DNA from 2 places in the Paenibacillus durus genome. Region 1 is predicted to be linked to the other one. Evidence: predicted binding sites of a transcription regulator. Region 1 holds the regulator's gene; the other holds the start of a gene.
The links. The regulator NrdR, encoded in region 1, represses ribonucleotide reductase genes. The targets are predictions, from matches to a motif close to AACACNATATATNGTGTT.
Positions count from the first base shown of each region.

Region 2: PDUR_RS11000 (adenosylcobalamin-dependent ribonucleoside-diphosphate reductase) is a predicted target of NrdR. The motif match lies at 1,119-1,136, and genes of this name have one in related genera.

Region 1 is NZ_CP009288.1:2,122,599-2,126,019, forward strand. It holds gene PDUR_RS09505 (MntP/YtaF family protein) at 1-27, shown strand, start outside; gene coaE (dephospho-CoA kinase) at 37-636, shown strand; gene PDUR_RS09515 (lytic transglycosylase domain-containing protein) at 630-1,199, shown strand; gene PDUR_RS09520 (alpha/beta-type small acid-soluble spore protein) at 1,288-1,518, opposite strand; gene nrdR (transcriptional regulator NrdR) at 1,645-2,121, shown strand; tRNA gene PDUR_RS09530 (tRNA-Ala) at 2,316-2,388, shown strand; gene PDUR_RS09535 (substrate-binding domain-containing protein) at 3,112-3,421, opposite strand, start outside.
Region 2 is NZ_CP009288.1:2,559,068-2,562,488, forward strand. It holds gene PDUR_RS10995 (DEAD/DEAH box helicase) at 1-886, opposite strand, end outside; gene PDUR_RS11000 (adenosylcobalamin-dependent ribonucleoside-diphosphate reductase) at 1,223-3,421, shown strand, end outside.

The DNA.
Region 1 (3,421 bases):
GCAATAGGAATATTGAAGCTGTTATGAGGTGAAAACATGATTATGGGCTTAACCGGGGGAATTGCCTCCGGAAAAAGCACCGTGTCCGCCCTTCTCATCAAGAAGGGGGCAAGGCTCATTGACGCCGATGCCATTGCCCGGGAGATCATGCTCCCCGGACACGAAGTGCTGGCCGCCGTTACCGAATATTTTGGCGAGGGGATACTTCTTCCTGACGGGACGTTGAACCGCACGAAATTAGGAGACATCGTCTTTCACGATCCTGAAGCCCTGAAGGCTCTGAATGGACTGACCCATCCGGTAATCCGAAGGGAAACTAGGGAGCGGATGCAGGCAATGGAACGGGAAACGCCTGAGCGATTGATCATCGTTGATATCCCGCTGCTCTTCGAGTCGGGGCTGGATGATATGTTTGAACGGATCTTGGTTGTTTATGCTCCGCGAGAGGTACAGCTTGAGCGTCTGAAGAGACGGAACGGGTTAACGCAGGATCAGGCTGAGGCCCGGCTGAACTCGCAAATGGATATTGAGCTCAAGCGCTCCAAAGCCGACTACATCATTGATAACAGCGGGGATCTTGCCGATACCGAGCGGCAGATCGCCGTTTTGTGGGACAGGCTGGGTCTTCCATGCTGAAATGGCTCCTGAAAAAAAGAGTGCTGCTGCTGTTATTTCTCGGCTTTACCGCCATATTGTTTCTCAGCACGAACTGGATGTCCTGGTTTTATCCGATTTATTTTAAGGAAGAAATTCGCAAGCACAGCTCCACGTATCAGGTCGACCCCTATCTTGTGGCGGCAATCATCCGGGTGGAGACCAATTTCAAGACCGGACGCGAGTCGAAAAAAGGAGCACTCGGACTTATGCAGCTGATGCCCGATACAGCTAAGTGGGCGCTTGAACAGGCCAAGCTCCCTGATGTATCGATGAGCCGTCTCAAGAACGAGCCTTCAGCCAACATTGAGCTGGGCGCCTGGTATTTACATTCCTTATCCGGGCAGTTCGACGGCAACCGTACAGCGGTCATTGCGGCCTATAATGCCGGACCCGGAACGGTTCAGCGCTGGCTCGCGGATGGTTCATGGAACGGAAGCCAAGAGGATATCAAAAATATTCCGTTTGGCGAGACCCGCCACTATGTACAGCGTGTCATTTATTACTACAATCAATATACGGAGATCTACGGGGGCGTGTTTTAGCTGTACATTAAGCGATGCCATGAGAAAAGAAGTGCCGACCGGCCGTCTGGACCGTTTGGCACTTCTTCGGCAAGCTTATGTTGGCAGATTATTGGAATTGACCTGCCAGTTGTTGTTCAGCCAGGGTTACCAGACGTTTCGTAATGTAACCCCCGATCGAACCGTTCTCATAAGAAGTTTTATTGCCTTGATATCCATCCGGAGAAAGAGTGATACCAAGTTCTTGGGCAACTTCATATTTCAGTTGCTCCAAAGCCGCATTCGCTCTTGGTACGACAAGGTTATTGGTGCTGGATTGACCATTGCTTGCTTGTGCCATTTCTGTTCACCTCCTATCGGTTGGTAACTGTATTATGCGCCGGACTTGCCGCATTCATTACTTATTATCAAAGGTGTTTTCTGGAAAAGGAATACCCATAATCTTAGCAAAGGAAGTGATCGGATCATGAAATGCCCATACTGCGACCATACTAACACTAAAGTGCTTGACTCCCGTCCGGCCAATGAAAATAAATCGATCCGCCGCAGGCGGGAGTGCGAGAGGTGCAGCCGGCGCTTCACCACCTTCGAGATGGTGGAAGAAACCCCTCTGATCGTTATCAAGAAAGACGGAAGCCGTGAAGAGTTCAGCCGGGACAAAATACTTCGGGGCCTGATCCGCGCCTGCGAGAAACGACCCGTATCCGTCGAGCGGCTCGAGATGATCGTCTCCGAGGTTGAGAAATCGCTGCGCGGCATCGCGGTAGCCGAGGTCGAGAGCCAGCAGATCGGCGAACTCGTGATGGAACAGCTCTATCCGGTGGATGAAGTCGCTTACGTCCGCTTCGCGTCCGTGTACCGCCAGTTCAAGGACATCAATATGTTCATGAAGGAACTGAAGGCGCTCTTGTCCAAAAATCCGGCGGAGACGGAAGGACTGTAAGCCCAGGCTTAACAGTCCTTTTCGTCTATCGCATATTCCTATTGATACGGTAATCTTATTTGGTCTCCAACAATTTTCAAAAAAACTGTTGACATGGGTCTCGTAATTTTATATGATATAGAAGTCGGCTGCGGGACAACATGATGCGGAACATCAAGAAGAAGCCGATTTATACATATCGGATATATTAACATGGGGCCTTAGCTCAGCTGGGAGAGCGCATCGCTGGCAGCGATGAGGTCAGGGGTTCGATCCCCCTAGGCTCCATAAAGATGAAGAGTCTCACTCCAAGGAGTGGGGCTCTTCTTCATCTACATGGTTTTGGGGTCCGAACCCGAAGGGTTCGCCCGGGCGCAGGAATCGCCAGCGTACGAGTACGGTTGTCTCATTCCACCATAGCGATCTGCTTCGTCGAGTTCACATCATCCATTTATACGTATATATTGACAAAGATTCCAGCTTATAATACTATAATTATAGTTTATAAAACTTATAAAAATACTAGGTATAAATATATTTTTAGAGAATATAATGCTGAAGATTATCTAAAACTTTATAAAAAAGTTGACCAGAATACTGGAGGCAAAGCATTACTATCTATTGTGGATAGGGCTTTGCCTCTTTAATTTTAAATAATGGAACTAGAATAGGGAAGGAGTTTTTATTGTGAACTTTAATAAAATAAAAACGATGATATTTGAATCAAGACGGCTACTAGGTGTAGCAGTGTTTTTGCTGATTTGGGAAATATCACCTCGGTTGGGATGGGTGGATCAATCTTTTCTTCCCCCATTTTCTAAGGTGATAACAACCCTTATTTCACTTATTTTATCCGGAGAGCTTGAGAAACATATCCTGATCAGTCTGCAGCGCTCATTGTTAGGTTTTGGGTTGGGACTGCTGATAGCGATTCCGTTAGGATTGATTATTGGCTGGTTTAAAGGATTCGAATTTTATATGGACCCTTTATTGCAAACTTTCAGGCAGACTTCAACCATCAAGCCAGGTCATATGCAGTTTATTATTTTCTGGGCTGTCAACCATACTGTGCAGTACAATTTTTATTTTTGCGCCTGCTTTACGGGCGACGGCGATATTGGTCGGATGCCCGGAGCCAAACAGATCATTATCTCCTTTAATAACGGATTGGGCTAGATTTGAGCCTTGGGCCAGAACTCCGGTATATACCGGTTTGATATTCACTTCTTTGAAAAAGCCTTTCAAGTCAGCAATGATAAATTCGTTGAATCCGGTAAAAGTCGGTGTTTTGAGCTCGAATTCCTTTGTTAATTTTCCATTC
Region 2 (3,421 bases), 440 kb from region 1:
GGGGCACATTGCTGACCTTCCGCTTCGTAAAAGTGACCGGTCCTTCGCCCCTGCGGTTGCGGATCATCACTTTGGACAGCTCGCCCCGAAGCTGGTCTTCGTTCTTGGCCACGCGCTTGTCGACGACGAAATTAGCCGCAAAATCGCCCTGATTCCCGAGCTGGCCCGGCTTCAGCAGCGTAATGAGATTGAACAACTCGCCGAGGTCGTTCTGCACCGGAGTGGCGGTCAGCAGCAGGCAGTATTTTTTGCGGAGCTCCTGAACGAATTGGTAGTTGGTCGTCTTCTTGTTCTTCAGCTTATGGGCTTCGTCGATAATGAGCATGTCGTATTCTCTGGAGATCAGAAGCTCCTTGTGGGGATCGCGCTTGGCCGTATCCATGGATGCAACGACGATGTCGTTATCCCAGGAGTACGCCTTCTTTTGCGCCACGGCAGAAATGCCGAACTTCGTATTCAGCTCCCGGACCCACTGGAGCACGAGCGAAGCGGGAACGAGAATCAGTACCTTGGAGACAAGCCCGCGCACAAGATATTCCTTCAGCACAAGGCCCGCTTCAATCGTCTTACCAAGGCCGACCTCGTCCGCCAGAATCGCACGGCCCGACATTTCGAACAGCACCTTGCGCGCCGTATCGAGCTGATGGGGCAGAGGAGACAGCGTTGCCAGATGCTTCATGCACTGCAGCTCCTCGAAGCTTTCCACCAGGCCGGAAGCCTCGCCTTCCATCGCCAGCCGTGACAGCCTCCAGTCGCCCCAGGGGCCGCCTTTGTCCAATCGGGATTCCAGGTCTTTCAACCATTCACGTTCGAAGGAGATAGGCACGGGAAGAACGATATCCTGCCCTTGTTCTTGCTCCGGGTTGTTGCGGGGTACGTGAGTCATGAGAGCTGTCTCCTCCTGCGGGCCTAATGTTTACGTTTATGTTTACATAGTGAAATGTATAAGTAGTATGCGCGTAAAAGAGAGATTTCATAACTGCTATTTTTGGAGCCAGTCTCTAAAAACAGGAGAAACAAAGAGGAAATGCGGGCTGTTGCCGTGATTTTTCAGCGTGGGCCGCGATATTTCGCCAAAGACTCTTTCCACAATATATGGTATAGTTTAAAGGCTAATTCACACAATATATTGTGACAAATGCGGTGAAAGCCGTTTTAATCGGAGAAGACCCGCCTACACAGAGATCGGAGTAGTAATCATAATTTCGGGAGGTTGTTTAAATTGAGTACAGTAGAGCGCAAGCAGCGGCTGGAGGGGCTCAGCGAGAAAATCTTTTTGGACCGCTATGCCTGGAAAGACGCCGACACAAACAATGCCAAGGTGGGAGACGTGGTGCTTGTCCTGACCAAAGACGACCCCAAATTTCCTACCAAGGAAGTCGGGGAAATCGTAGAGCGCAGCGGCCGGATCGTAACGGTTAAGACACGCAGCGGCGAGCTGGTGAAGTCCGAGGTGGAGAAGCTGACGCTTAATATAGAAAAAACACCGGAAGAAATGTGGGACCGCCTGGCCGGAGCCATGGCATCCGTAGAGAAGACGCCGGAGCTGCAGCGCGAATGGACGGATAAATTCCGCAGCATTCTGGATGACTGGAAGCTTGTTCCCGGAGGCCGGATCGCAGCCGGAGCCGGAGCGAGCGACGAGCTGACGCTGTTCAACTGCTATGTTGTGCCTTCGCCTAAAGACAGCCGGGGCGGCATAATGGAGACCTTGTCCGAAATGACGGAAATTATGGCACGCGGCGGCGGCGTCGGCATCAACCTGTCTTCGCTGCGTCCGCGCCGCGCCGTCGTCAAGGGCGTTAACGGTTCTTCCAGCGGGGCGGTATCCTGGGGCGGACTGTTCAGCTACACGACGGGATTGATCGAGCAGGGCGGAAGCCGCCGCGGTGCGCTGATGCTGATGATCAACGACTGGCACCCGGACGTCGCCGATTTCATTACTGTCAAGCAGACGATGGGTCAAGTGACGAACGCCAACCTGTCGGTATGCGTCAGCAACGGCTTTATGAAGGCAGTCAAAGAAGATCTCGACTGGGATCTCGTATTCCCGGATACGACAGAGCCCGATTACAATGAAGTCTGGGACGGCGACCTCGATAAATGGAAGGCTGCAGGCCGCAAGGTCAATCATTACCGTACTGTAAAAGCGCGGGATATCTGGCATACCATCATCGAATCCGCATGGAAATCGGCTGAGCCAGGCGTTGTCTTCATGGAGTACTATAATCAGATGTCCAACAGCTGGTACTTCAATCCGATTATCTGCACGAATCCGTGCGGCGAGCAAGGGCTGCCTGGCTGGGGCGTCTGCAACCTGTCCGCGATCAACCTCTCCAAGTTCTATGACGAGGAGAAGCATGATGTGGCCTGGGACGAGCTGGCAACAACAACCCGCTACTCAGTGCGCTTCCTGGACAACGTGATCGACAAGACACCGTACCATTTCCCGGAGAACGAAGCCAACCAGAAAAAAGAACGCCGTGTAGGCCTCGGAACGATGGGTCTGGCTGAGCTGATGATCAAGCTGAACATCCGTTACGGCAGCCCGGATTCGCTGGCGTTCCTGGACAAGCTGTACGGATTCATGGCCCGCGAAGCTTATCTGTCCTCCGCCGAAATCGCGGCAGAGAAAGGTTCTTTCCAGGCGTTCGACGCTGAGAAATACCTGCTGAGCGGCTTTATGAAAAATATGACCGAGGTGTACCCCGAAGTCGGCGAGGCCATCGCCAAGCAGGGGATGCGCAACGTTACAGTCATTACCCAAGCGCCGACAGGCAGCACGGGCACGATGGTCGGCACATCAACCGGCATCGAGCCGTACTTTGCCTTCAAATATTTCCGTCAAAGCCGCCTCGGCTTCGACGAGCAGTTCGTGCCGATTGCAGAGGAGTATCTGGAGGCTCATCCGGGCGAAGAGCTGCCGGACTACTTCGTAACCTCCATGGACCTGTCCGCCAAGGATCACATCCGAGTGCAGGCGGCTATCCAGCGCTGGGTGGACAGCTCCATTTCCAAGACGGCGAACTGCCCGAATGACTTTACGGTCGAAGAAACGAAAGAGCTGTACGAACTGGCTTTTGACCTTGGATGCAAAGGCGTCACCATCTACCGCGACGGCAGCCGGGATGTACAGGTATTGCAAACGGAGAAGAAGGAAGACAAGAAAGACGCTCCGCTGAAGGAGACGGCGTCTCCGAGTGCCGAAGCGGCAGAAGCCGCACCGGTTGGTGCCGCTCAGGTTTCTACTGCGCCCGCGGCTTCGATCAGCAGCGTATCCTCTGATTCCGGCTTGGCGTCAAGCGGCAAAGTTGTCGACAAGCAGTACAAGAAACGCCCGCAGGTGCTGCGCGGCGCGACCTATAAGATCAACACGCCGTTCGGCATGGCATACATTACGATTAACGATCTGGACGGCACG